4 regions of the Paenibacillus sp. DS2015 genome follow, and region 3 is predicted to be linked to each of the others. Evidence: riboswitches for the same ligand, from Rfam matches in the RefSeq annotation. Region 3 holds a riboswitch; each other region holds the start of a gene.
What was found. A riboswitch is a leader RNA that binds a small molecule or an ion and turns the genes downstream of it on or off. The one in region 3 is predicted to bind cyclic di-AMP.

Region 1: it holds a riboswitch for cyclic di-AMP, as region 3 does, so the genes downstream of both, J2T13_RS16825 (APC family permease) here and J2T13_RS24680 (hypothetical protein) in region 3, are expected to answer to the same signal.
Region 2: it holds a riboswitch for cyclic di-AMP, as region 3 does, so the genes downstream of both, J2T13_RS20550 (3D domain-containing protein) here and J2T13_RS24680 (hypothetical protein) in region 3, are expected to answer to the same signal.
Region 4: it holds a riboswitch for cyclic di-AMP, as region 3 does, so the genes downstream of both, J2T13_RS22730 (C40 family peptidase) here and J2T13_RS24680 (hypothetical protein) in region 3, are expected to answer to the same signal.

What each region holds. Positions count from the first base shown of each region.
Region 1 is NZ_JBNPWS010000020.1:5,958-13,558, forward strand. Features, by position in the region: gene J2T13_RS16795 (TetR/AcrR family transcriptional regulator) at 1-554, shown strand, start outside; gene J2T13_RS16800 (ABC transporter ATP-binding protein) at 605-1,459, shown strand; gene J2T13_RS16805 (ABC transporter permease) at 1,456-2,160, shown strand; gene J2T13_RS16810 (hypothetical protein) at 2,166-2,891, shown strand; gene J2T13_RS16815 (hypothetical protein) at 3,055-3,627, opposite strand; gene J2T13_RS16820 (hypothetical protein) at 3,753-4,457, opposite strand; cyclic di-AMP (ydaO/yuaA leader) riboswitch at 4,761-4,907, shown strand; gene J2T13_RS16825 (APC family permease) at 5,025-6,842, shown strand; gene J2T13_RS16830 (GTP-binding protein) at 7,003-7,601, shown strand, end outside.
Region 2 is NZ_JBNPWS010000030.1:12,666-20,266, reverse strand. Features, by position in the region: gene yabG (sporulation peptidase YabG) at 151-1,044, opposite strand; gene rsmA (16S rRNA (adenine(1518)-N(6)/adenine(1519)-N(6))-dimethyltransferase RsmA) at 1,112-1,996, opposite strand; gene rnmV (ribonuclease M5) at 2,002-2,544, opposite strand; gene J2T13_RS20550 (3D domain-containing protein) at 2,667-3,818, opposite strand; cyclic di-AMP (ydaO/yuaA leader) riboswitch at 4,087-4,301, opposite strand; gene J2T13_RS20545 (TatD family hydrolase) at 4,502-5,272, opposite strand; gene J2T13_RS20540 (HD domain-containing protein) at 5,322-6,605, opposite strand; gene J2T13_RS20535 (AbrB/MazE/SpoVT family DNA-binding domain-containing protein) at 6,901-7,155, shown strand; gene rsmI (16S rRNA (cytidine(1402)-2'-O)-methyltransferase) at 7,367-7,601, opposite strand, start outside.
Region 3 is NZ_JBNPWS010000046.1:7,097-14,697, forward strand. Features, by position in the region: gene J2T13_RS24675 (carbohydrate binding domain-containing protein) at 1-2,324, shown strand, start outside; cyclic di-AMP (ydaO/yuaA leader) riboswitch at 2,833-3,033, shown strand; cyclic di-AMP (ydaO/yuaA leader) riboswitch at 3,140-3,323, shown strand; gene J2T13_RS24680 (hypothetical protein) at 3,446-3,859, shown strand; gene J2T13_RS24685 (potassium-transporting ATPase subunit F) at 3,992-4,069, shown strand; gene kdpA (potassium-transporting ATPase subunit KdpA) at 4,099-5,778, shown strand; gene kdpB (potassium-transporting ATPase subunit KdpB) at 5,799-7,601, shown strand, end outside.
Region 4 is NZ_JBNPWS010000037.1:15,399-22,999, reverse strand. Features, by position in the region: gene J2T13_RS22750 (heavy metal translocating P-type ATPase) at 1-280, shown strand, start outside; gene J2T13_RS22745 (YwhD family protein) at 445-951, opposite strand; gene J2T13_RS22740 (M1 family metallopeptidase) at 1,100-3,082, shown strand; gene J2T13_RS22735 (hypothetical protein) at 3,094-3,915, shown strand; cyclic di-AMP (ydaO/yuaA leader) riboswitch at 4,170-4,308, shown strand; gene J2T13_RS22730 (C40 family peptidase) at 4,313-4,780, shown strand; cyclic di-AMP (ydaO/yuaA leader) riboswitch at 5,045-5,183, shown strand; gene J2T13_RS22725 (C40 family peptidase) at 5,187-5,654, shown strand; gene J2T13_RS22720 (GNAT family N-acetyltransferase) at 5,904-6,398, shown strand; gene J2T13_RS22715 (c-type cytochrome) at 6,545-6,901, shown strand; gene J2T13_RS22710 (4a-hydroxytetrahydrobiopterin dehydratase) at 6,991-7,299, opposite strand; gene J2T13_RS22705 (hypothetical protein) at 7,448-7,601, opposite strand, start outside.

The sequences.
Region 1 (7,601 bases), on a different contig from region 3:
AGTTGATTTTAGCAGCTAAACAGTTCATGGCCACCCACGGTTTTCGCAAAATGAGTGTAGAAGATCTAACGAAAGCGGCCGGAATATCGAAAGGTAGTTTTTATCAATTTTATAATTCAAAGGATGAGTTATGCTTCGAGGTCATGGAACAGTTGGAAGCTGAACAGAGAGAACTGATCTCAGGAAGCATTCTGCAACCGGGTATGTCGGCAAAGGAAGGATTCAAACAGTTTTTGCGACAATGTTTCAAACTATTTGAGACGAATCCGATTCTAAGTAATTTCTCTAAAGAAGATTTCGAGTATTTAATCAGAAAATTACCAGAAGAGAAAATAGCGCAGCATATGAAACGGGATGATGATTATTTTGTTCGGATGGTAGAGGATTACACGAAACAGGGTGTTTTTCGTCCATGTGATCCCATGGCAGTCTCTGGATTATTCCGAATGATCATTCTTACTGTCATTAACAGAGAAGATATTGGAGAAGATGTCTACCCACAAACCATGGAGCTATTTATGGAAATGATGACAAGTTATTTGGTCAATGATTAAGGTTGAAGCTGTCTTGAGTTAGTAGGGAAACAGAAGGAGTGAGTCGACCCTTGATAGAAGTGAAACAACTTACATTTACTTACCCTGGAACAACTAAAAGGACGTTGCATGGTCTGGATTTCTCTATAGGGGCTGGGGAGGTTTTCGGATTTCTAGGTCCCTCTGGAGCCGGTAAAAGCACTTTGCAAAAAATTCTGATAGGTGCGCTGAAGCGCTATGAGGGTCAGGTCCAGGTGTTAGGGAAGGAGATCCGGGCGATTGGTCCCGATTACTATGAACGGATTGGTGTCGCCTTTGAATTCCCTAATTTCTACAATAAGTTCACTGCGCTTGAAAATTTAAGGATGTTCGGGTCGCTGTATGCAGGGCATACGGAGAATCCAATGCTTCTGTTGGAACTAGTGGGTCTTGAGGAAGCAGCGAACTTGAAGGTCTCACAACTATCTAAGGGGATGAAGATGCGGCTTAACTTTTGCCGTGCCTTATTACATAATCCAGACATCTTATTTCTAGATGAACCTACCTCAGGGCTTGATCCCGTGAACGCCAAAATCATGAAAGATATGATACTGGAAAAAAAGGATGCCGGAAAGACAGTACTCATCACTACACACAATATGCAGGCAGCAGAAGAACTCTGTGATCGGGTAGCCTTCATAGTAGATGGGCAGATCAAGTTGATTGACTCCCCAAGAGCATTAAAGTTAAGGCAGGGGAAGAAGAGAATACGAGTTGAGTACCGAATAGGGCTTGAAAAGGGAACGAAAGAGTTCTCCATGGAGGGGATTGGACAGAATGAGGACTTCTTACGTTTAATTCGCGATTATTCAGTAGAGACCATACATTCGTTGGAGGCAACGTTGGAACAAATATTTATGGATGTGACAGGGAGAACCTTGAAATGAGAGCCATGAATGCGGTACTGAACGATATACGATTTCAATGGCGACATGGGCTTTACTGGGTCTATATGTTGGTATGTGTCCTATATTTACTGTTAATTCACTTCATTCCAGCTGAACATAAGGAAACGGTAACGATGTTATTAACGTTCTCAGATCCAAGTGCATTGGGGCTGATTCTAGCGGGTGGTATTGTACTGCTCGAGAAGGATCAGGGTATTCATGACAGCTTATTCGTGACACCCTTGCGGCTGCTTGAGTACTTACTAGCTAAAGCTATTTCATTATCATTACTATCACTTACCGCAGCTTGGGTCATTCATATCTTTTCACTGGGGGTACCCGTGGCTCCAATCCGCTTTTCTTTAGGAGTATTTCTCACTTCAGTCCTGTTCTCACTGTTATCTATTGGAATTGTGGTGCGTACCCGTTCCATTAATGGGTTTATACTCCTCTCACAGCTATATTCTTTACCTTTTGTGATACCGCTGTTCGGTTTCTTCGGAATCGGGAGAAAGGAACTGTATTTCCTGTTCCCTACAGAAGGATCACTGTTGCTGCTGCAATCCTCTTATCGGTACGTTTCGCTGTGGGAGACTGTTTATGCATTAGTCATTCTGCTTCTTGCAAGCGTGGGGGTTTTCTATTGGGCGTACCGTTCCTTCCAGCAGAAGATTCTGTTAAAAATAGGGGATGGTGATTAAATAAGATGGCGAAGTATCGAATGCTACTTATCAATGATCTTAGACATATCCTAAAGGATCCTATGCTGATGGCCAGCTTGCTAGGCCCTATGGCTATTATCGCTTTTGCGCGGGTTCTATTTCCAATGATATCGGAATGGGTAGAACAGCGGTATACGTTTACTTTAAGCACTTATACTGATTTTGCTGTCATTTTTCTGTTGACCATCGTACCTTTGTTGCCGGGTACGATGGCTGGTTTACTTATGTTGGACGAACGCGATGAGAACATCATTGCATATTACGCGATTACGCCACTCGCTCGTAAAGGTTATTTATGCTATCGGCTGTTTTTGCCAAGTGTATTGTCTATACTCTTTATAGTCCTTTTCTTTTTATTATCTGGAATCGCTAAGGTTCAAGTAGAGAGTGGATATGCACTTATATTACTTGCGTTAGAGGCGCCATGTATAGCGTTACTTCTGGCATCCTTTGCTGCGAATAAAGTAGAGGGTTTGGCTCTATCTAAGGTGAATGGACTCCTTATTGCTGGACCAATCATTGTTGCATTTGTTCCAGAACCTTGGCAGGTACTAGGGATGTGGGTGCCCACGTTCTGGCCGGCCAAATGTTATATGGCGGCAATCTTGAATGAGCCCTTTTCAGCGTTGAGTTCGTTTAGCATGGGGCTTGTCTTACATATCTTTCTTTTAACATGGATGATCCGATCCTTTGTGAAGCGTATAGATTAGGAGTAAGAAGATAAAGTTTACTCCATTCCCAAGTGTGAGATTCGGATTGAAAGTAGTACTGACTATCCGTTACGACCTTGTATAGATTGAAATATAAAGAACCAGAGTGAAGAGCACTCTGGTTCTTTATACCGCTTGGTTAAGTGTGTTGTTTCATTGCGAACTATTCAAATAAATCTATATAGGCTTGGAAGTCATTAATATATTTATCAACAAGCTTGTAGCCAGCGGCTAGCTTAACGTTAGCCTGATCGAATGTCTTATAATTGATCGTTGCTGAACCGAGAGATTTTTTGAACAAAGTAAAGGCTTGAAGTTGCAATGATGCACCTTTGATATAAGTGTCATGAATTTGCTTCAATTTGGGAGTCGTAGGTTTAATTCTCTTCAAACCCACTACAAATTTAGTGTAATTAGGGATAATGGTATTATTGAAAGCTGCATAGGTCTGTTTGCGATTGCTAGCAGTTACATATCTATTATTTTTGGTGTATGAAGTAACGGCTTTATCTTCAAATTTAGCAATTAATTCAAGTGCATCTACATATTCAAGAAGCGCTGCATATTCCGGATCATATTCAGGTTCCTCATCGGTATAAAGATCCTCTGTGGTGTCGGTATCTTCAATTATTGTTGAGTTCCCTCCTGTAGTTTCTGCTGAGGATACAGTTGGAAATACGAGGGTACTAATCAAGATAAAAGCTAGTAGTGTCATTATTATTCTGTTCTTACTCATTCGTAGATCATTCCTTCGTTATATATTTGTAGTTTCTTATGTCATTATCGGTAAAGACTGTTCCTACTTTAATAGTTTTACTAAATATTCAAATAGAGATCACTGATTGAATAAAGATTCACTCATTAGTATTCAAATTTAGCTACATAAGAATCGATATCGTTACTATACTTACTGACCAGTGTACGACCCGTATCTAATTTGCTATTCGCTTGATAGAATAATTTACTATTAATTTTGGTCGTAGAAAGGGAATTTTTCATTAACGTAAGGCCTTGGAGCTGTAAAGAGGCTCCCTTAATATATGTAGCATGTATGTTCTTTAAGGTCGTATTTGTTGGTTTAATCTTCTTCAAAGCGACTACGAATTTAGTGTAATTAGGGACAACAGAGTTGTTGAGAGTGATAAAAGCCTGTTTGCGATTACTAGACGTGATGTTTACATAGGCATATTTTTCAAAACTTGAAATGGCCTTATTCTCAAATGAAGCAATCAATTCAAGTTGGTCGGCATAGTCAAGAAATTCTGCAAATTCTGGATCATATTCGTACTCTTCTTCGTCTTCGTCCGTGAATGTGTCGTCGTAATCAGAGTAATAATCTTCGGAGTTAAAGTCATTTTCTCCGGCTGTGTTTATAGTCACCACAGGATTGTTCTTTTCAAGCGAGATTGTGTTAACCTCTTCAATTGACTTCTGCGTTGCTGCTGCTGAAGAGACTGCTGGAAATACGAGAGTGCCCAGTAAGATAAAGGCTAGTAGTGCTGAGATTATTCTGTTTTTGAACATGGTTATTTCATTCCCCCGTTGCTGAATTTGTGTGATTGTCATTCTTATGACAAGTCGAGAATAAGTGACTTCATTTGTTATTATCGGTAATATCAACTGAATTTTCAATATATTTAATAAATTATCCCATATTTAAGGTGCGATAGAGAATAAATGAGATGTCTTTTCTGTGACTAGTCACTTTTACTCATAATCATTAGCTTTAAAGCGATAATACGTGATAATGAATGAGATTCATGTATTACATGGTTCTTTCAGTCAAATTACATCCCTTTTCCTTCCTTTTTTTCTTTTTTTGGAAGTTTACAGTTAACTTCGTGCGCCTTAGAATTAACTCTCGTGATAAGTTGAATAGCGCTGAATTTTCGTTAGGAAAAGCGGGGGAACCAATAGTTTGGCATCATGCCAATGGGGTGAATCGTATTGTATACGTAGGGCTAATCCACAGCCCGAATCCGACAGCTAACCTCGTAAGCTTGGGTGGTTACATGACCTATGTTTAGACATGCAGATCTCTGTATGTTTAAAGGACAGGACCCGCAAGAGAACCTTCTTAAATTGGCGCACAGCATGGCTGATTCTACTTGTAAAAGAAGGGGTTTAACGATAATGGTCAGCAAAATAAAAAGATTATTAATCGGTCGTCCAATGAAATCAGATGAGCTTGATCATGAGAAATTAAGTAAGTTTAAAGCACTTGCGGTACTTTCCTCAGATGCATTATCATCGGTCGCGTATGGTACGGAACAGATTCTGATTGTGCTGATGGCGGCTGGATTTACTGCTATATGGTATTCGCTTCCCATTTCACTAGCTGTACTGGGACTATTAGCGATCCTTATTCTATCGTACCGTCAGACGATCTTCTCTTATCCTATGGGTGGGGGAGCATATATCGTGGCTAAGGATAACTTAGGTGTATCCACCGGACTGATGGCCGGTGGTTCACTCTTAGTGGATTACATTCTTACGGTCGCTGTCAGTGCATCGGCAGGGACAGATGCGCTGACGTCTGCATTTCCACAGCTTCATGATCACAATGTATTGATCGCGATAACGGTCATTATATTGTTAACAATTGTTAATTTAAGAGGAGTTACGGAAGCCGCTTCTTTTATCGCTTTTCCAGTCTACCTGTTTGTGGTGTCTATCTTTGTCTTGATTATCTCGGGGTTGTTCAAATATGTAACGGGTAGTATTCATACAGATATTCCCGAGATTGGGGCCGCTGTATCGAATATAAGTCTGTTTCTACTATTGAAGGCATTTAGTTCGGGGTGTTCAGCTCTGACCGGCGTTGAAGCCGTATCGAATGCAATTCCGAATTTTAAGCAACCCTCAGATCGTAATGCAGCGAAGACGTTAGTCATGATGGGGCTAATTCTAGGTGCCATGTTTACGGGTATTAGCTTACTGGCCTATTGGTACGGCGTTACACCAGATCCGAAAGCGACCATTGTATCTCAGATTGCTGAATCAGTATTCGGACGTGGAGGGCTCTACTTTGCAATTCAAGGCGTTACTGCACTTATTCTGTTTCTAGCAGCAAATACTGCGTATTCGGCATTTCCCTTGTTAGCTTTTATGCTTGCTAAGGACAAATTTATGCCACATATGTTCATGGTTCGTGGTGATCGCCTAGGGTTTTCTAATGGGATCATCATTCTAGGTGTATTGTCCTCTGTACTGGTCGCAGTATTTCACGGGAATACAGAAGGTCTAATTCCGCTCTATGCGGTGGGTGTATTCATCCCCTTTACACTGTCACAGTTAGGCATGATGGTCCGTTGGTATCGAAGCAAGCCACCTGGCTGGGGGTTACGGTTTACGATTAATACAATCGGTATGATCACTACCCTTACTATCACACTCATTTTTATTTTTACGAAATTCTCGCATATTTGGATGGTGTTTATTTTCCTACCGCTTGTGATGCTTCTCTTCATGCGAATCCATCGTCATTATCTCAATACGGCAGACCAGTTACGTATCCAATTGGATACAGATAAGCCGGTTATTAAAGGAAGTACCATTCTAGTTCCTGTCTCAGGAGTCACACGTGTTGTGCTTAATTCGATAAGTTATGCTCGCTCGATGTCAGACAATGTGGTTGCAGTCTATATTGGTTTTGATGAGGGAGAAATACAGAAGATGGAACAAAAATGGGCCGAATGGAATCCGGGCGTAAGACTGATTGTTCTTCGTTCACGATATCGGAGTGTGGTACGTCCTTTGTTGAAGTTCATTGAGACGATTGAATGGAAAACAGCTGCGACAGATCATATTACGATTGTCATTCCTCAATTCATTACGAAGCATTGGTGGCAGAATATTCTACACAATCAATCGAGTTTACTTATTCGTACATTCTTAATTAATCAAAAAGATATTGTCATTACTACGGTACCGTACCACCTAAATAAATAATAACGGCTTATTGGAACTCCTAACATTCACGTTGGGAGTTTTTTTTGTTTTATTCATAGGTTCTTATGTTCATAAGTTGACAAATGCAACAAGGAATTATATATTATATTTTATTAAATCGTAATTATTACTATTAAGTGAGTATTGAAAGGAGAACTTTATGAATACAACAAGAATCCCCGTCACTGTCCTCTGCGGATATTTAGGTTCTGGTAAGACAACTGTGCTCAATCATATCCTGCATAATCGGGACGGGTTGAAGGTAGCTGTCATTGTGAACGACATGAGTCAGGTTAATATTGATGCAAATTTTGTGAAAGGTGAGGCTATTCTTTCGCGTACCGAAGAGAAGTTAGTAGAGATGTCCAACGGTTGCATCTGCTGCACATTACGTGAGGATTTATTAAAAGAAGTCCAAATTCTAGCTGAGGAAGGCAGATTTGATTATATATTGATTGAATCTACAGGGATTAGCGAGCCTGTACCTATTGCCCAGACGTTCTCTTACGCTGACGAATTGTCAGGAATTGATCTGACGCAGTATGCCAAGCTGGATTGCATGGTTACCGTTGTGGATGCGAATCGATTCTGGCATGATTTCGCATCGGGAGAGAGTCTATTGGATCGTAATGAAGCGACAGGAGAAGATGACACTCGTGATGTCGTGGATTTGTTAATTGACCAAATTGAGACCTGCGATGTTCTGCTCCTAAATAAGTGTGACTTGGTCGAGGAGAACGAATTAAATAAGCTGGAAGG
Region 2 (7,601 bases), on a different contig from region 3:
TTTTGGGACCTAAATTTATAAGGAAAATGCTGACTATTCCAACAAAAAAACCGTTAAATCCATGGTTGATTTAACGGTTTTATCATACTCCTGACAATAAAACATCATATCCTAAAGAATTACAATTCATGTTAACGAAGCCAGAGCAAACTAGATGGATGGTATCACCTTGAGTGTTGATAAATCAAGAAGGCCTGGTTGACCCATTCGATAACATCCTCTGGACTCAATACCACCCACACCTTGACTGCCACTAATTGTATTGTTGAGGATATCATTCATGTTAATGGTCTCCCTTACGGAGGTAAAAGAGGCCTTAGATGCCACATAGACCGGATCCAGCGCATGAATGAGGATTCGCCCAGGTGAGCTTGCAAAATTAGCTCCTGCTTGCAGGAGTGCTTCAAAATGAGACTGGCAGGCTCCCGCAACAATCGTCAATGCATCTAAATGTCGCTCATATTGACGGGCAACTTGAATGGCCGCTACGAAATGTTGGGAATTTTTGTAGCTATTCAAGCTATAAAGGTCTCTAGGTTGCGGATGCCTCAACACACCATCATGCCCAGTAATAACGACAATGTTAGGCTGCACCTTAGGTAACAGCCTATAGAGAGCCTCAGCCATTCCCGCTTCCCTCACATAGTGGCCCTCTGCTGGGACACGAAGTTGTTCATACACATGCAGGCTTTTTTTGAGATAATTAGGATCACCGTCCAAATGTAGGACTTTACCTGGAACTTCAAAATACGTTGGTTCTATGGATTTATCCCATTCTCCAATCATTTGAGCTTGGTTACGTGCCGTCTGCTTCTCCTGATCAAGCTGAAGAAGCGACAATGACTCTGTAGCCTTCACTTGTGCCCTCTGTGTCTTCTCGTTAGCGGGTGGATACGGAACTCTCACCAGATCCTCTAGAGGCGAATCCGCTAGTAGTCGAAATTCCGTCCCCTTAAGTACAGCGAAGTTCTGCCGTAAATCTTCGATACGGAACGCAATATCTCCACCATACGATTGCCGTACGACTAGGTCACCTAAATTCATCAGAACATCACCCCTACCCCATGGTATGGGCGAATGGCCTTATTGGTTCTTCTAAGTTTGCGGTGGCCTATTGAATACCCGCTTCAAGTAACGTGTTACTGAGTGTAGCAAACTCCTGTAGACTAAGCGTCTCCCCACGGCGGGATGGCGTAATTCCAGCTTGCTCCAGTAAAGCATCAATCCGTTCACGTCCTCCTTCGGGCGCGAAACGACTCTTTAGGTTATTAGAAATGGTTTTGCGCCGCTGTGCAAAGGAAGAGTGCACTACATCGAAATAATGTCTCTCATCCTTGACATCAACCGCAGGTCGATCTCGTACTGTAAGGCGAATAACCGCTGAATCAACATTAGGCTGAGGAATAAACACCGTGTTTGGAACGATACAGACGAGCTCAGGCTCACTGTAATATTGAACCGCAATGCTAAGAGTTCCATACTCCTTGCCCCCAGGAGAAGCAGCCATACGCTCAGCTACTTCCTTCTGGATCATGACAACGATATGTTCTAGAGGTAGCTTCTCCTCGAGTAACTTCATCAGAATCGGGGTAGTAACATAATAAGGTAAGTTGGCAACTACGCTCACCTTGGACACCTCACTGAAATTAGCCTTAAACAATTGCTGTAAGTCCACTTCCAGCACATCGGCATGTTCAATCTGAACATGTGGATAGGGTTCAAGTACTTCCTGCAATATGGGAATAAGACGGCGATCGATTTCCACTGCGGTAACGGCACCAGCTACCTGTGCCAATTTCTCCGTAAGTGCTCCAATACCAGGGCCAATCTCTAACGCCCCTTTCGTGGAATCCAATTCTGCCGCATTTACAATTTTAGTTAATATATTTTGATCAATTAGGAAATTCTGCCCCAAGCTTTTCTTAAAAGAAAAACCATGGCGCCGAATGATCTCCTTCGTTCGCCTTGGTGTAGCGATATCATCTATTTCATTCATATGATTTAGCCTCCCTCTTCTATTTGGGCGAGGGCGCGAACAAACTCATCGCGCGTAATCTGAAACATAGCTAAGCGCTTAAGAAATTGCTTGCCGTTACAATACCCAATCCCAAGAATGTTACCCATAGCCATCCTACGTGCAGCTGCTTCCGGGTGAACAAGCAGACCTGCTTGTACCAGATCTTCCATATCAATCAGGCTCTCTGCGCCCTCATAAGAGGTATGTACTCGGGCTAATGCATGCTGAATAGCTGCAGGCGAAGCATTCTCAACCCCAATATCGCCCTTTCGCGTCGCCTCCGCTTCAGGGATGAATGCATGTTTGCATCCAGGCACCTTCGCCGTAATAATTTTGCGAATACGCTCCCCCGCGTGATCAGGATCCGTTAGCACGATCACACCCCTACGCTCTTGCGCTAGAGCAATCCGTTGTAGAATACGGGCATTTATAGCTGAACCACCCGTCTCAATAGTATCTGCATCTACCGCTCTTTTAATGGCTGTGGTATCATCGCGACCTTCCACAACGATAATTTCTTTAATCATACGAATATTCCTCCCTGGACAAGACAACAACAAAAAGAAGAGGAATACACCTCTTCTTAGCATGACATAACAATGATCTTAATATTATAACATTAGAAAGCTGTTGTAAAACCCGAGCAACATTAGTTAAGCTCTGGCTTTACAGGTCCTATTACATAGACTGTTCTGCCCGATTTACGACCGAAGTCGCGTGCATTTTGTAGAGAGTCGAAGTACATATCGATCTTATTCCCCTTGATCGCACCACCCGTATCTTCTGCTCGGCGGAAGCCCATGCCTTCAATGTAAACCCACCACCCTAATGGAATCACATTAGGATCAACAGCAATCGTACGTCCTTCTGTTACACGAGTACCCGAAGCAGTGCGAGTACCTATCCCAGGTTCCTCTGATGAATAGGCAGTCATCGATACATTATTCAGCACTTTCTTGTAAGTGAAATCGACACCTGCCTTACTCACCTGATTGTTGGAGCTTACTTTGGTAATAGTGCTCTTAGGCTTAACCTCAGCTTTAGCCACAACCACCTTCGGTGCTTCTACCTTTGTTCCTACTGCGATTACTTTATGCTGCGCCACGGCCTGCACTTCTTTGCCTACCATACGCATAGATACCAGCTTACCATCTTGGTATATTTTTTCAATATTTTGAATGACCGTTCCGGTCTGTCCCTGCTGTACCACTTTGACTTTGCCCTTCAGGACCGTTGCATCTGCTGTCTTGATAATCCGAAAAGGTACTTTCTCTGTGCGTTGTACAGTTTGTTTATTAATCCGAACGATCTTAATATTCATATTATCCGTGACCGATGTGGTCAGAGAAGGAAATACTTTATCATCGCTCTCTAGTGAAAGTCCTAATTCTTCCATAGCGCCTTTCACTGTGTTCTTAGTTGTAAATCTAGTCTTCGTTTGACCATCTGATGTCACTTGAATCTCGATTGCACGGCGAATAACTATTTTGTCCCCGTCTACAAGTGAACCATTCAACGGCATAGAAACTTGATCTTCTGGCTTCAGTATAATAGCCTCTTCATCCAGCATTTCCTGAAGTATTACCCGACTTGTTTCCACTGCTTTAACTTGACCATCTACCACCAGATACACTTGTTTGCGTGCTTGAAAACTAACAAGCAGCAAAACCAAAAGAGTAATTGCGATTGAAATAATAGCTGCAAGTGAGATCTTAGTTAAATACTCATGCTTCCATCGCAATGCGTAAGTCATGCTGGATGATGGTGAATCATGGGTTTCTTCTTGTTGAAAACCGCCCACTTTCCGATCCTCCTTCATAGCCTCGCCGTCTAAGATAATGCATGATTGTAATTGACGTGACTATTTTTAAATTTTTACAGGACGCGTAACGTGAGATTGTCCTGCATCATGTACCCGTCTGCTCGACATGGTTGTCACCTCCTGTTAAACAACAGTATGATGACATCATTGCCTTTATTCTAAAACAAAAGAAGCCAAAAGAAAGAGTTAGAGGAACTCTTTCGTGGCTTCCGTAATTGTTAGAACAATTGGAATGTATGCACGAGGTTGCCTCTCTTCATAACGCTTACGAGGTTAGCTGTCGGGTTTGGACGAAAGAGAGCCGCCCTATCTTAGGTCACACGCTCATGGCGCATGCCTTCAAATTCACCCCTAGACCCTAGTAAAGAAATCATATATGCCATCATCATCACAAGTTTGTGAAGTGTCCTGTCATATTGGTTTCCCCGTTCTCTTATACAAGAGACTCAGCGAGACTGGTTCAGGAAAATATTGCCGCTCTAATATAGAGCCGCTCATACCACTGAAAAGATGATATCCTGTTTCTATGCATGTTGTAAAGGAGTAATCAACCACAAAAATCTGAATAAATGGTTAAAATAATGTAATATTCTCGCTTAATATAGTTAAAAAACCTTAATCATTCGCTTATACTCGTCTTTTCACCTGTTTTACTCTCTTTTTCACAAAATGCCAAAACGATCCAGTGCATTTTGAGTAGTTATTTGGGCTAATTCTTCGATGTCAATCCCTTTAATTAGCGCAGCTGCCTCTGCCACTAGTCTTACATGAGCAGATTCATTTCTCTTTCCACGAAATGGATGGGGTGTCAAATATGGAGCATCCGTTTCAATCAATAATCGATCCATTGGCACCTGTTGTAAAACCTCTTTTGGCTGCTTCGCATTCTTGAATGTGATCGGTCCTCCAAAGGATAAATGAAATCCCATATCTAGACATAACTTGGCAGTTTCCCAGCTACCTGAATAAGAATGCATAACCCCTCCAACTTCACTCGCCTTCTCCTCACGCAAAATTCTAACGACATCTTCGTGAGCATCACGATTATGAATAACAATGGGCATATTCAGCTCGCGAGCTAGTCCAATCTGCTGACGAAATACGCGATGCTGTACATCCTTAGGCGAGGTATCCCAATAATAATCAAGCCCTATTTCACCAATGGCTACCACTTTATCATGCTTACATAAAGAGGCGATCCACGCCATGTCTTCTTCCTTCATGGTAATGGCATCTTGAGGGTGCCAACCCACGGCCGCATAAATGAAATCATATTGCTCAGCCAACTTCATGGTTGTAGGAATGGTTTCTCGATTAAAGCCAACGTTAATCATTTTACCTACTCCTGCCTTTAGAGCATTCGCAATCACCTCTTCGCGGTCCTCGTCGAATTGTAATGCATCCAGATGCGTATGTGTGTCAAATAACATCATCCTAAAAACTCCTTTCATGTCGATCTCTTGTTGGTATTAAATAGACTATCTATAACTTAAATATACGGGCAACAGCAGGTGAGAACAGCGTTAATACATCTTTGAGCTTTTCTTCGGGATAATAGAGGTGGTTCTTCCCTCGGTGTATTCCACTAATGGAACGCACAATATCTGATACTTCAGAAATTTCCCTCAGACCATCCTGTCGATCCAATAGCAAAATTTGTTTCTGACTGGCCTCATCCCCTGGATGGAAAACATCATAAGGGAGGTCCGTAGGGAAGTCACTCTCGAGATCGTAATCTGGATTTAGACCTACCTTTAGAAACTCTTGTCTAATTTCGCTAATCATATTGGCATCCAACATTTCCAATTCTACATATTTATACAGCCTGCGATGTATAAATCTACTGCAAAGCTCACTTAGTATGTTATCTTCCTCTCCAATCCACTGCATAAATGCAGTCTGAAGGAGTGCTTCATCCATTTGAAGGTATAACTCGACCGTCACATTATCCTCAAACAGCCCTTGCAATGGCTTCAGCATAAATTTAAATTTGAAGCGATCTCTGTAAAGTTCTTTCGCCCGGCGAAAGATTTGGCGAAGTAAAATTTCTGAACTACGCGTTACTGGATGAAAATATACCTGCCAGTACATTTGATAGCGGGACATCAAATAATCCTCCACCGCATGCATACCCGATTCTTTTACAACGATGCGATCCTGATAAGGCCTTAACATTCTTATAATACGATCAACATCGATCGTACCATAATTTACACCCGTATAATACGCGTCGCGTAGCAAGTAATCCATACGATCGGCATCTAATGGACTTGATACCAGGTTAACGACGATAGGCTTATCATACGTTTTGGCAATGACCGAGGCTACTTTTGCTGGTAGTTCAGGATCTACCTCACTCAGAATGTCATGTACTTCAGTATTCCCCATAATAATGCGGCAAGTCCAGTCCTCATGATTCATATGAAAGGCTTCTTCTATAGAATGAGAAAAGGGTCCATGACCTAAATCATGCAAAAGCGCAGCACAAAGAGTTAATAACTTTTCTTCCTTCGGCCAATCCGTATAATGGTTCCTTTCAAATAATGAAATAATTTGACGCGTGATTTCATAGACCCCAAGTGAATGAGAGAATCGACTATGTTCTGCCCCATGGAAAGTTAAATAGGAAGTCCCTAATTGGCGTATTCTACGCAACCGTTGAAATTCTGATGTATTAATCAAGCGCCAAATGGTCGCATCTTCAACATGGATATAATTATGGACCGGGTCTTTGAATACTTTTTCCTCATTTAGACGACCTAACATACTTCATCAACTCCTTTTTTGATCATAAATCGGCTGTTTTTCGACATCTTTTGTCGAATCATGTCTAAAGCTGGCGAATGTCTAATTTCCAAATCGACATATCTCGCATTCTTATCTTTAACCCTATCTTATATGCTTCTAACAGTCGACTAGCGGTACTTCTTAAAAAAAATTAAAAAAAAACGATTTTACAGGTTGACTGTTTTGGGAATCGTTGGTATTATGAATATCATAAAAGCGAGAAGTATGTCGAATTATGACATTATAAATAATCGCGAGAGGAGCAATGATTAGTATGATGAAATCAACTGGGATTGTAAGAAAAGTAGACGAGCTTGGACGGGTTGTTATCCCAATCGAATTGCGTCGTACACTAGGTATTGGAGAGAAAGATGCTCTTGAAATTTACGTAGATGGCGAACGCATTATGTTGAAAAAATACGAGCCAGCTTGCATCTTCTGTGGCAATGCAGAAAATGTTATATATTTCAAAGGTAAAATCGTTTGCAATGAATGTATCTCAGAAATTCCAGTACCCGTGACAATCTAAACAGAATAGTGTATACTAGCAATAATTAAATTGTTAATTCTAACCTTTAAATATCTCCTTGATGTCTTCCGCAGGCTTAACTCAGAGCCCGAGGGGGACATTTTTTTGTAAACATATGATTGATTCCTATCATTGTCGCGTCATCATACCTTATGTCTTAAGGGCAAAGGAAACGATTGTCGTCCTATGAGGACGACGAATTCGTATATCCTTATAGTAACGAATTATAGATATCCCGCTTCGTTACCCCACGATCCGCAGCCACTTTCTTCATGGCATCTTTTCGCGACATACCCTCCTTCTCGTAACGATCGACGTGATCTTCCAAAGATAACTCCTGCCACCACGCATCTCTAAGCTTTTGCTCCTCTTCTTCGCTTGCACCATCTACAACAAGCACGTACTCTCCAATGGGTGGATGGCTCTCTAACCATGTTAGACACTCT
Region 3 (7,601 bases):
TGATTACTGTGAAGGATGGCGTGGTCACGCCCAATGCCGTGAATCCATGTACGCCACTACTTCCAGATGTGACGCCACCATCGGTGCCTCTTAATCTAGTGGCCACTGCGAATAAGGTGAACATCACAATTACATGGACAGCATCGATAGATAATGAAGGTGGCCGAGGTCTTGCTGGCTACGAAATCACACGTACAGGTGGTACACAAGGTACTAAAGTAATCACGTCAACAGTAAATAGTTACCTCGATTCAAATCTGGATGCACAGACTTCCTATACGTATACGATCAAAGCATACGATAAAGCGATCCCGACCAATAAATCAGCTAACAGTGTTGCTGTTTCTGCTACAACGGGCGATGCAGCGCAGCCTATTCCTGGCGGCACCCCGATCGGTACCGATATGCGCGAGGATTCCATTTACTTCGTCATGACGGCCCGATTCTTTGACGGGGATTCCTCTAATAACCGTGGAGGCCAAAATCATGTGTCTTCGGGGAATGCAGCTAATAATGACCCAATGTTCCGAGGCGACTTTAAAGGTCTGATGGATAAGCTTGAATATATCAAAGCCTTGGGTTTCTCTGCTGTCTGGATTACACCGGTCGTTCTGAATCGTTCTGATTACGATTTCCATGGCTATCATGGCTATGACTTCTACCGTGTTGATCCACGGCTAGAATCTCAGGGAGCATCCTATCAAGACTTGATCAATGCTGCGCATAATAAAGGCATCAAGATTATCCAAGACGTGGTGTACAACCATTCGAGCCGCCTAGGTGCGAAAGGTCTATTCACACCTAAAGTCTACGGTGTGCGTGACACACAGTGGAGCTGGTACTATGACGAGTTGGTCCCAGGATTAGAGTACGATGGGCTCAACTCTACCTCATTGTCTGGCAAAGCTTATAATGGTGATGTGTGGTCTACGGAAGAACCGGCAGGAAATACTTGTAGGAATTGGGGCACAGCGACGCAGTTCTTCAGTAAGGAAGGTTACCGTATTTACAACTGTCAGTGGCCGAATCCAACGTCAGGTATGTTCCCTTCGCAGTATTACCACCAATGTTGGATCGGGAACTGGGAAGGTGAGGATTCTCGTAGTTGTTGGTTACATGAAGATTTAGCTGACTTCAACACCGAAAGTAAACCGGTTCAGGATTACTTGATCGACGCCTATAACAAGTTCATTGATATGGGGGTAGATGGCTTCCGGATAGATACCGCAGTGCATGTCCCTCGTGTAACCTGGAACCGCCACTTCCTGCCGGCAGCACAGGAGCATGCAGTAAGTAAGTTCGGTGATTTGGGGAAAAATTTCTTTATGTTTGGTGAAGTAGGGTCCTTCGTAAACGATAAATGGAATCGAGGCTCGGTTAACCATTCAGCGCAGTTCTTTACCTGGAAAGAACGTAAGGAATACAGTGCTGATGATACAGCGGCGGCTCTAGAACAGTACAACTATGAGAATAACATGGGTACCGCTAATCAACCAACTTCTACGAATGCGTTCTTGCAAGGAAACAACTATCATTCACCTGATCATAGTAAGCAATCAGGCATGAACGTGATCGATATGCGAATGCATATGAATTTCGGTGATGCTAATAACGCATTCTGGAATGGTAAAGATTCGGATGACAGCTATAATGATGCGACCTACAACGTCGTTTATGTGGATGGCCATGACTTTGGTCCAAATAAATCGAGCACGGCCTATTCTGGCGGTACTGATGCATGGGCAGAAAACATGAGCTTGATGTGGACCTTCCGTGGTATCCCGACACTGTATATGGGTTCGGAGGTCGAGTTCCAAGCGGGTAAACAGATCGATTGCGGTCCAACCTGCCCGTTGAGCACGACCCGTCGAGCTTACTTCGGTGATAATATCACAGGCAGTGTGGTTGCTAGTGATTTCGGTAAGGTAACTTCCGCATCAGGTGCGGTAGCAGACACACTGAATAAACCACTCGTTAAGCATTTGCAACGTTTGAATCAGATACGTCGTCAAATTCCAGCACTACAGAAAGGACAGTACTCAACTGAGGGGATTACAGGGAACATGGCGTACAAGCGTCGTTACACAGATACAACGAAAGGCGTGGATAGTTTTGCGCTCATTACCGTCAGCGGATCGGCTACTTTTAACAGCATTCCGAACGGAACGTATAAAGATGTCATTACGGGTGACGTGAAAATCGTAAACAATGGTACCCTGACCGCAAGTATGTCAGGCAAAGGGAACTTACGTGTGTATGTCCTTGATCTTCCAGGCAATCCTGCCCCAGGAAAGATCGGTACTGATGGCCCTTACTTGAAGTAAAGATACTAGTTAAACCCGCCTGAATCATTGGCGGTAGGGCTGTCGAGAATCCCTCGACAGCTTTTTTTATGCTTTTGTATGTAACGACATACGCTAAGAGTTTGTTTAATTACCTAAGAAGTACTCCTTAACGTAATGATTTTTACCTTCAATCAGGTTGTTTAAATAATGGTCAATCAAAAATTTATATAAATCATACGCTGAAAGATATCCGAAGTAAACACTGACTTGGAGGGGGATTGAGCTGATTTCGACTGAAAATGAATGTGGAAGCGAATACATAGTGAATTAACATTGATTATCTACACCAATGCTACATTATGCTAGTGTTTTCAATGAATGTTTAATATCAAGAGAAATATAGAGTTGGATGTAGTATATCGAAGATAAACGATGATAAAGTTTCACATAAAGTCCTACATTGTCAAATTTGGATCTCTATCTATCTTTACAGAAATATGCGCCAAGGGTATGATTCAACTCATGAATACAAGAAAGAAAAAATTTCCATTAGTAATCGCTGAATTTCCTTGTGATGTAAGGGAAATGGGGGAACCAATATATTGATGATGCAGAGGCGGTGTGAGAGCCGTCTTATGTATCATCTGGGGTGAATCCTATTACGAATATCATGAAATTCGTAATAGGTAGGGCGACTCTCACCGCCCGAATCCGACAGCTAACCTCGTAAGCGTTGGAATGCAGCTTCTCTTCCTTTCTATACTAAGGAATGGAGCTGTTCTTTAAGAGAGAGGATGATGGAGCGTGTGATCGAATGACGACCACAGGGCCTAGACCTCTGTGGTTTTTTACTGTGTTTTTTATCGCTGAGTCCTTGAATGGAAAAGGAACGGGGGAACCAACGGAAGTGATGATCCTGTAATACTTGATCATCACTTCAAGGGGTGAATCTCGGGGCAAGCAAGCTGCTCACCGAGTAGGGCGACTCTCAAGCCCGAATCCGACAGCTAACCTCGTAAGCGTATTGAGAGAGGCAACGAATGTCGTGAACAAGATAGGGTCTATTAGACCCTGTCTTAGGAAGTCACGGGATGAGTTCTTCTCAGCCCCATGGCTTCTTTTTGTTGTCTTCTCTTTCTAATCAATAGGAGGAGAACCAGATGAAAGTACAACAAGATGTGATGATTGTATCTGCTCCAAATGTAATAGGAGAAGCTTTTATCCGTCAATTAATAAGATACAAGATCCCGTTTGCTGCGATAACGAACAATAAAATAGAACGTGAACGGTTGAAGAAAATGGGAGTAGAGAAAACCCTCATGGTGGGTACTACGGATGAACGTACTTGGGTCATACCTGCTTTCCCGGTGGGTAAAATCATTCTATTTGAAAGCAGTTTGAATCTGAGCTGCCGGTATTTACGAATATGTCGCACATGGACCTCAGAGCCCATTTATATTATTACTCATTCAAGCAATCCAAGATCGATCTACAAAGGACTCGGAGCAAGTTATGTGATTCATACGCGAAGTCAAGACGCATCGTTTCTAGTCTCTATGTTAGTAGATAAATAACAATTTGAAGTATGGAGGTAATCAGATGCTGGATCTGTACATGCTGTTGATTTTGGCAGGGGCCTATACTTTGTTTACAGGATTCTTATCTTGGTGCGGAAGAATGTTCCGAGAATCGGAGGGCGATAGAAGATGATCGTTGTTGCTGTATTTACCCTGTTTATATTTCTTTATTTGATCTATGCGTTAATAAACCCAGAAAAATTCTAAGAATCAAACGAAGGAGGAAGTAATCGAACATGGGCATTTTACAAATTTGTATCGTTATTCTGGTCTTGGTGTTACTCGTCAAGCCGTTAGGTACTTACCTTTACAATGTATTTCAGAAGGAAAACAATAAAACAGATAAATGGTTCTCTTTTGTAGAGAAACCAATATTTAGACTGATTGGTTTAAAGGAACGGAAAGGAATGACTTGGAAAAAGTATGCATTTAGCTTTGTTTTAACTAATATCGTGCTCGTTACTGTCAGTTATCTCATTCTTCGATTGCAGAAATTTCTACCGTTTAATCCGAATAATATGGACAACATGGAACCGACCTTGACCTTCAACACGGTCATCAGCTTCATGACGAATACGAACTTGCAGCATTACAGCGGAGAATCAGCTCTGTCTTATTTCTCACAGATGGCTGTAATTATGATGATGATGTTCACATCTGCAGCGACGGGATTATGCGTGGCGATTGCGTTTATACGAGCTATCACCAGCAAGGGAGAAACCATCGGTAACTTTTTTGAGGATTTCGTGAAGGCACATATCCGTGTGTTCTTGCCATTGGCTTTTGTGGTCACTTTGCTGCTTGTGGCGCTTCAGGTTCCACAAACCTTGCAACCCACATTATCCGTGTCAGGGCTTGATGGGCAAGTACAGCAAATTGCCATCGGACCCGTTGCTTCATTAGAGTCTATTAAACACTTAGGGACAAATGGTGGTGGATTCTTTGGAGTCAACTCAAGCCATCCATTTGAAAACCCTAATCCACTCACGAATGTGATTGAGATATTATCGATGTGGTCATTGGCTGCTGCCTTACCTTATACGTTCGGTTTGTTTGCCAAAAATAAAAAACAAGGTTGGGTCATTTTTTCGGCGATGATGATATTGTTTGTACTCTTCTTATCTTTGGCTTATGTGTCGGAGTCAAAAGGTAACCCAGTATTAAACCAATTGGGAATTGATTCTTCACAAGGGAGTATGGAAGGCAAAGAGGTACGTTTTGGTGTTGCGCAATCTACACTCTTTACCACGGTAACTACGGCAGCTACCACAGGTTCAGTGAACAATATGCATGATACATTAACGCCGCTTGGTGGAGTCACACCGCTTGCATTAATGATGTTAAACTGCGTGTTCGGTGGAAAAGGCGTGGGTGTTATGAACATGCTGATGTATGCCATCTTGGCTGTTTTCCTTGCCGGACTGATGGTCGGACGTACTCCTGAGTTCCTAGGACGTAAAATTGAGGCTAGAGAGATGAAGTTTATAGCTATTGCCATTTTGGCTCATCCGTTGATTATCTTGGCTCCAACAGCTATTGCGCTGATGACGGAGGTAGGTAAAGTAGCGATAAGCAACCCATCGTTCCACGGTATTTCGCAGGTGTTGTATGAATTCACATCTTCTGCGGCGAACAATGGTTCTGGCTTTGAGGGGCTCGGAGATAACACGCCATTCTGGAATATTTCTACGGGTATAGTCATGTTATTCGGTCGATATATTTCGATGATCGCACTCCTTGCTGTTGCAGGTTCTATGCTACGTAAGAAATGGGTTCCAGAAACGATAGGCACACTACGTACAGATAATGGCCTATTCATTGGTATTCTCGTAGGTACCGTATTGATCATTGGTGCGTTGACATTCCTGCCGGCGATTGTGCTTGGCCCTATCGCTGAGCATTTAACGATCCGTTAAAGAAAAGGTGGAACATATAAATGAATACGAATCGAAAAAAATTGTTAACTGGTGATATTGTCACAAAGGCTCTAAAAGATAGCTTTATAAAGATGAACCCAGTCACAATGATGAAGAATCCCGTGATGTTTGTAGTAGAAATCGGGACATTTATTGTACTCCTCATGACGCTCTTCCCAAGTTACTTCGGTACGGAAGAGAGTATTGGTTTTAATGTAACGGTATTCCTAGTTTTATTATTTACGGTACTATTCGCTAACTTCGCTGAAGCTTTAGCAGAAGGTCGTGGTAAGGCACAGGCCGATTCATTGAAACAATCGAAGAAAGAGATTACAGCTAATAAGATCGTGAATGGTGTTCTGAAACGAGTACCTTCAACCGACCTCCGCAAAGGAGATATCGTCGTTGTGTCGCAAGGAGAGATGATTCCAGGTGACGGTGAGGTGATTGAAGGTCTGGCATCTGTCGATGAATCGGCCATTACGGGCGAATCGGCAGCAGTTATTAAAGAAGCGGGTGGTGACTTTAGTTCGGTAACAGGGGGGACCCGGGTTGTCAGTGATAAGATCACAATCAGAATAACTAGTGACCCTGGAGAGTCCTTTATCGATCGTATGATCGCTCTGGTTGAAGGTGCATCAAGACAAAAGACGCCTAATGAAATTGCATTGAACACATTGCTAACCACGTTGACGATCATTTTCTTAATTGTCGTCGTTACCCTTGCACCCATAGCGCGGTATTTGGAAATTGAGTTGTCGGTTCCGATTCTTATCTCTTTACTCGTATGTTTGATCCCAACAACGATTGGTGGGTTATTGTCAGCCATTGGGATTGCGGGTATGGACCGCGTTACCCAATTCAACGTGCTGGCAATGTCCGGTAAAGCCGTTGAAGCTGCTGGTGATATCAATACGATGATTCTCGATAAGACGGGAACGATCACTTTCGGTAATCGGATGGCTAGTGAGTTTATTCCAGTGGGCTCGGCAAACCTAGCTTCTGTTGCGGAATGGGCAGCGATTAGCTCCGTAAAAGACGAAACGCCAGAAGGCCGCTCTGTGTTGGATCTTCTAAAAAAGAAAGAGCAGCCTTTTAACGAATCAATCGCTGTAGATGGCGAGTTTATCGAATTTAAAGCCGAAACGCGAATGAGTGGAATGGATCTAAAAGACGGACGTAAAGTGCGTAAAGGCGCTGTCGATGCAATAAGAAAATGGGTCGAAGCTCAAGGTGGCAATATACCCGAAGATTTGGGTATCAAAGGTGACTCGATTGCGAGAGAAGGCGGGACTCCATTAGCCGTAGCAGTCGATAATCAAATATTCGGACTAATCTATCTCAAAGATACCGTAAAACCGGGAATGAAAGAACGCTTCGAACAGCTTCGTAAAATGGGGATTAGAACCATTATGTGTACCGGAGACAATCCACTAACAGCTGCAACCATTGCACGTGAGGCTGGTGTAGATGAGTTTATTGCTGAAAGTAAACCGGAAGATAAAATTGCTGTAATAAAGAGGGAACAAGCTCAAGGTAAGTTGGTGGCGATGACAGGGGATGGAACCAATGATGCCCCAGCGCTTGCACAAGCAGATGTAGGGCTAGCGATGAACAGCGGTACGATAGCAGCAAAAGAAGCGGCCAATATGGTCGATCTGGATTCCGACCCATCAAAGATCATTGAAGTGGTGGCTATCGGTAAGCAGCTATTAATGACTCGTGGGGCACTAACCACTTTTAGTATCTCAAACGACGTTGCGAAATATTTTGCTATCATTCCGGCCATGTTTATGGTAGCTATACCGCAAATGGAAGCCCTC
Region 4 (7,601 bases), on a different contig from region 3:
CATGGGCAAAGGAACAGATAGCGCTATTGAGACCGCCGACATTGTTCTTATGCAGGATCACTTAGGAAAGCTTCCGAATGCCATCCATTTGGCTAGACGAGTCAATCGAGTGATTGGCTGGAATATTGGTATCTCACTGACATTGAAGGCCATAGCCCTTCTGCTCACAATTCCAGGATTACTCACCCTTTGGATCGCAGTATTATCCGATATGGGTGCAACCATTATCGTTACCTTGCTAGGGATGTCCATCCTACTAGGAAAAGATAAATTAACTTAGATCAGAATTATAAAAAGCCTCAGTATCCACTTACAACGTGGACACTGAGGCTTTTTATATATCCAAGGATAGGCGACAAGCCGCCCTTCCCGCCCTTTGAGAGCTTCTTTTTTCCTCGTATATCGATGGAATATGAGAAAGTGTATACTCTCAACTATGATTAATTAACCCTCTAGTGCCTTTTTCAGATCATCAGAGGAAGCTTCCCACCATTCTTCATTACGAGAAATCAGCAAGTTTTTGAGAGCTGTCTTATCTTCTGCATTCAATTCATCTAATACAATTTTGCGCTTCAAGGCCGCATCCAGCTTGTTGACGTGATCCGCTAGAATTTTATAACCTCTGCGAGCTTCCGTATCAATCCACATCTCGCACGCTGTAGCCCCTCCATAGAGCTGCCCTTCTGCTGTGCGGTCCACCGCTACCCACACTACCCACACTATACGGCCATTCGGTACATCCTCGCGATTAGTAGAAAACTTAATGCCCTTCTCTACCTTACTCTTAGCATGAATAGCGCCCATATCCACCTTGGCTTCACCCTGGTCAATAATGACCGGCGATACACTGTTTAGGTCAATAGAACCTGCTCCAAAACCGGTGTGTTTACTTTTACTACTTACAATATTAAGGGCAATTTGTTTCTTGCCACTTTGTTCGTTATTATCCATTCCCTTTGACCTCCCACAAAACAGAAATTTGATCGTACATTTCTGTCTCCTACTATTCGTAATGGTTATTCATTTTATTTTAACTAATAATCAGCGAATTGCAAACATATACATGCTGTAGATGCTTGTCAACGGGAGGTATTCATGTATGGCTCCAGCCCGCACTAAAATAATTGTAGTTATTATTGTATCTCTATTGCTCCTCAGTGGTACCTTGTGGTCGACCCTTCTCGTGGACTCGCCCCAATTAGAGTCTGTGTATGCGCCCAATAAGGGCAAGCCTACAGTCGCAGCTACCCCACCCCCAAAGGAAAGTGTACAGCAACCTACTGCCGAAGTCCTTAGCAAACGTATTGTGGAGTACCATATCGATGTCTCCCTTAATCCTGAGGAAAAGCTACTAAAGGGTACGGAGACACTCACTTGGACTCATCCTGGTAAAAACATTGTAACTGAGCTCTATTTCCACCTGTACCCTAATGCCTTCTCGTCAAAAGAAACCACCTTTATGAAAGAATCTGGCGGCAAGCTTAGGGGCGATACGATGCCAGCAGACGGGTACGGTGCTATGAACCTTACCAACATTCAGACAGCAGATGGCCTATCGCTCATGCACCGTATTCAGTATGTACAACCAGACGATGGCAATAGCAAAGACTCCAGTCTCATTAGAGTTCGACTTCCAAGACCCATCAAGGGTGGAGAAAGTATCACACTTAATTTGAATTTCGAAGTAAAGCTTCCTAAAATATTCGCACGTATGGGGATTGCGGATGACTTCGTCATGGCAGGACAATGGTTTCCTAAAATCAGCGTATATGAACCCCAAGGTATGCGTGGTCGTGCTACTGAAGGTTGGAATCTTCATCAATACCATGGCAATTCTGAATTCTACGCTGATTTTGGTATCTACAATGTTAAAATTCACGTACCCAAAAATTACATTGTGGCCGCTACTGGATTTCCGACCCAAACTGCCAAACTTAAAGGTAACATGAAAGTTTATCAATTTTATGCTGATGATGTACATGATTTCGCTTGGTCGGCCTCACCTAATTTCATCGTTGCTGAGAAGCCCTTCTCCTCTCCAGAGGTACCTGGGGTACGAATTAAATTGTACTTAGATCCAGCCCATGAAGATATGAAGGAGAGGTACTTCTATGCGGCTGAGGCTGCTCTAAAGTATTTCAGTAAATGGTATGGGTCCTATCCCTATTCAACCTTATCCATTGTAGTCCCGCCTGAAGCTGGTAACGGGGCAGGCGGTATGGAATATCCAACACTTATTACAGCCTTCGGAGCCAAGAATGACTCTCCTGGCTACGAACTAGAGCGAACCGTTATCCACGAGATTGGTCATCAGTATTTCTATGGAATGATTGCAAGTAACGAGTTCGAAGAAGCTTGGTTAGATGAGGGATTCACATCTTATGCAGAAGATAAACTCATGGAACAAGAATATGGTGTCATTCCTAATCTTGCCATTCAAGCCGCCATTATCTCTGCTCCTGCTCCACTCAACCAAGAATCCTGGAAATACGAATCCCCAGAACACTACGCCAAGAATGCTTATTACCGCGGTAAGCTTGTATTGAAGGGAATTGAGCAGCAAGTAGGAACACCAACCATGGACAAAATCATGAAAACATATGCGATAAAGTACCGTTTCGGTCATCCTGCAACCCTAGACTTCCAAAGAGTCTTAGAACAGGTTACTCATACTTCGTGGCAATCCTATTTCAACCAATATGTATACGGTAGCCAAATGACCGATTTCGCCATAAACAAAATTACTGTAGAGAAAAAGAAGGCAACAGGACCTCTTTATGAATCTGTCGTCACCGTAGATCGGCAAGATGGTCAGTACCCTAATATACCGATACTCTTCCGCTTTGCCGATGGTCACTCTATCCATAAGGTATGGACAGGGAATGGAGATCATATTCAGTTCAAGCTACAATACAAATCTCCTCTGGCATGGGCCATGATCGATCCTGAATACACCCTTGTACTTGAGAATAACCATATTAACAACTATATGAAGGTAGATGACGACCACAAGATTGTATCACGCTTAAACATAAGCATCACCAAGCTAGTGGAAACATGGCTTGGAAGTCTGTCCTGGTGAGGTGAGAGCTGGTGAGGAACAATATCGCCAATGGCTGGAAAAGTGTTAAAGACCAATTTTACGTTGTAATCATTCTATTTTTATACCAGTTAATCTGTGGGTATTTTCTATACCGTTTGGTTCAATCGGCGGTAGTCCCTTTATTCCTACGCTATCCTGACCCACCACCGAATGAGTTGAGTAAGATTCTTTTCTATGTAGAAGGACAACTGAGTCTAACCAACAATGAAACTGTCCATTCCTATCTTTGGATCTTATTAGGTATGCTACTCTTACGAATGATACTTACACCACTTATTCATGCAGGAATCCTTTACGGTCTTCATAAAGAAAGAGTTGGAGAGCCTGGGCTTTTCTTTTTCAAAGGTATTCAACAACTTTGGAAGCCGATGGCGCTACTCTATTGGATAGAGATCGGACTTGTATTGATTCCAGCTTACTGGGTCATTCCTAAATTATATGATATTGGTCTTACTGGATTTCTATCTCCATCCATATGGATTCAAGCCGTGCCCTACATGCTCGCTTGGTATGTATACCGATATATTATCCATCAATTGATTCTCTATGTTCAGTTCGGAGTAACCGGTCGCGCCGGAATCCTGTCCTCCATTCGAATCTGTCTTCGATACACGCTATCTGTTATGGGTATATCTCTCATTCTAGGCCTCAGTTGCATATTACTGTTCAGCCTATTCACAGGTATGTCCCTCTGGTGGACCGGATTAATTGGTCTTATTATCCAACAGGCCTATCATTTCATTTCCTGTCTGTTTAAATTATGGGGAATCACTGCGCAATTTGATTTATGGTATAACAAGAAGTTCCGATGACTTCACAAAAAACTATTTTTAAGAATATATGAAAAAATAGTTATTAAATTTTTGTCATCACTCCAATCCCTTGATATAGGAAAAACCCCCCCTTTTTTCGTGAAATAAGGGGGGGTTTTTCTATCTTTTTTTGCTTTAACCGTTTGCTAAACCTTAGATCCTCTGTTAAAATGATCCCAGTTGGTTTTAGTAACAACTTTGTAATCTTTATGACACTATTATTGTAGACGACCGCCATTTCATTACTTTCAGGTGCACGATAAAGGCCAAATTCCTTGGCACCAGGAAGCGGGGGATCCATTAAATGGGTGAATTGATCTCGCATTAGAGGGATCATAGGGGACCTTCAACCGAATCCTTAAGCTAACCTCGCAGGCATTGGAAGGGGAAAATGTAATTGAAGAAGAAATTATCCGCTGCAGCATTGAGCGTGGCACTCGCATTAACTATTGGAACTGGAAGCGTATTTGCAGACTCGAAATTGAACACAGCCATTCAACCCACTATCGGAGTTAGTTATAAAACCGCGGGTACCACTACAAACGGATTTGACTGCTCTGGTTTTACCAGATATGTCTTTCAGAAATTAGGTGTAAATCTCCCTCGTCAGTCTGCATCGCAATATCAGATGGGTACCTCTGTATCGCGTAATCAGCTGAGATCTGGAGACCTTGTTTTCTTTAATACCTCCGGAAGAGGTGTGTCCCATGTTGGGATATTTGTTGGAAATGGTAAATTTGCACATGCCTCTTCATCACGTGGTGTCATGATTAGCCCTCTTAGTCAAAGCTATTATGCCAACCGCTACGTGGGTGCCAAACGTGTTATGAGTACAGCTAAGTATCAAGCCACTGCGTATAACTAACCTTTATAATTAGGCTCACAACTGAGACTTTTGCCGAAGTCTCAGTTGTGGGTTTTTTCTTTTATTACATACAATAACGTAATAAATTACAAAAAGGTTTCAATTTTTGTAACTAATCCATAAATTTTTTTAATAATATTCATAGAAACAATTGCCAAACTACTAATCCTTTGTTACAATAGTCCCAGTTAGATTTTAGTAACAACTTTGTAATAAGTATTGTAACAACTTATCATTGATGTATACGTTCTATCAATTATAGTGTTAACAAATCAGCCGAATTCCCGTAAACTCGGGAAGCGGGGGAACCAGTAGTGGGTGAATTGATCTTGCATCAAAGGGATCATAGGGGACCTTCAACCGAATCCTTAAGCTAACCTCGCAGGCACCAGGAGGAGTCATATTGTTGAATAAGAAATTAGTATCTTCAGTTATGGGTTTGGCATTATTATTTACTATTGGAACAGGAAGCGCTTTCGCAGATTCTAAATTGGATAAAGCGATTGCTCCAACAATTGGAACTAGTTATAAAGAAGCTGGAGTCAGCACAAACGGCTTCGATTGCTCCGGGTTTACAATGTATATTTTTGATAAATTAGGTATTAACTTACCTCATCAATCCGGTTCCCAATACAACATGGGTACTTCTGTAGCCCGTGATGATTTACGCGAAGGCGATCTAGTATTCTTTAATACGAATGGAAGAGGCGTTTCACACGTCGGAATTTATGTTGGAAATGGTAAATTTGCACACTCTTCTTCTTCTAGAGGGGTAATTATTAATTCACTTAGCGAGAGCTACTACGTTTCTAAATACGTTGGTGCTAAGAGAATTATGAGTACTGATACATACAATGCCGTTGCCATTGATTAAACCATTCATTTGACCCTACGCCCGAGAATTGAGATTTCTCTAAATCTCAATTCTCGGGTTTTTCTGTCTAGTTTTATGTGCATCATTTAGTGCTGATCCAAACATACTATAAAATTTAAGCTTAATCTTTATTACCCCGCTACCTAAGAATTAAACATCCACCACATCTTCAATTGTAAATATGTATATATCACAAGTATTTTCATGATGATAACCCTGCCTACCCATATAACAAAGGAGATTCTACTCATGAGCCATAAAGATTACCCATTTATTGTGCTTCCTATGGAAATTAGCCATGCCAAATCTATTTGCGAATGGAAGTTCGCTCCTCCTTACAATATATATGGATGGTTACCATGGGAACAAATGGAGCTACTTGGTATTGAGTTTGGAGACCCTCTCCTACGCGCAACTCAATATCTCTCAGTAATGAATGAATCCGGAGATCTTTGCGGATTCGCACAGTTATTTCCACTAGAAGGAGTGACCCGATTAGGAATCTGTATGCACCCTGATTTATGTGGTCAGGGAAAGGGTAAATCTTTTGTACTATCCATTGTTCACGCTGCATTGTTACGCGAGCCCCACGACGAGATTGATTTAGAGGTGCTCACTTGGAATAAACGTGCTATTCAAGCCTATATCAAAGCGAATTTTATTATTACGGATTGTTATGAACGACTTACTCCTGAAGGTATTAAAGACTTTTACTGCATGGTTTATCAACTAAATAATGACTAATTATATGACAAATAGCACTAATCCGTGAGTTGTTTGGTATAATCAAGAAGATAATTGTTTCTTTTTTGTCACAAACGCTATGCTCTAAGGATTTGTTCCGTTATAATAAATACATTAGTTTACATAGAAAGAAGGGACGAATAAGTATGCAAAAATGGATCATGAGCGGTTTGTTTTTCGCCGCGTGTGCTATAGCTCTGGTACTTATGTTCACACTACCAGGTAAAGAAGAAATAGCAGAAGAAGAGAAACCAGCCATGCCTGTGGTGACATTAGATGCGGGTGCAGCTGAAACATTGGTTAAAGCCAACTGTATTAGCTGTCATGGCGATCAACTGCAAGGTTCGGTAGGACCGAATTTACAGAACATCGGAGCTACACTATCCGCGGAACAGATTTACAATATCGTTTCTAAAGGTAGCGGAATAATGCCGGCTTTCAAAGATCAATTAAAAGATGAAGAAATTGCTAACGTTGCTCTTTGGTTATCCGAGAAGAAGTAATCGCTAACATTCATAGAAGAAACGGGCATCACTCCAATAGGAATGATGCCCGTTTCTTCTATATATAACTATCTTTTCCTCTGTTCTTCTTATTTCACTCTTTCATTACCACACATTTTCTCAAATGATTCATTATATTGTTGCGCAGTTTTGAAATCGAGAGCCGTTAGTTCGCCTTCACTCCAGGAGGTGAGACGTAACATAACCGTTGTATAATCAATATGAATTGAGGGATGATGATCAAACGCTTCGGAAATCGTCGCAACTTCGTCCACAAATGCAATGCCCTTCATAAAACTTGAGAAAACGTATTTGCGTGCAATCCAACGCTCCTCTTCCAGCTTCCATCCATCTAATGTACTTAATTGGGCTTCAATTTCTTCCTTCACATAAGCCATTTATATTCCCTCCGCTTCCGACTAACTTCGCCCTACCTAAGTTTGCTCGACGATTACAGAAATAACCTTCTGACATTATATTCGTATAACTATTTATTCATACATACCTGCATTCTTTATGAATTTATATAGAATTAGCTATGAGGAATTAAATCAAAGAAACAAAAGTTATTTCCTCTTTGCCTATCAGAACATTAATTCTGTGGATATCACAATCATAGATCACCACACCACTTCCAACGTTTATCATAGAATCTGTACCCAATCCGTAAAATAAGTCTTCTGCTAGTGCCTCAAGGACC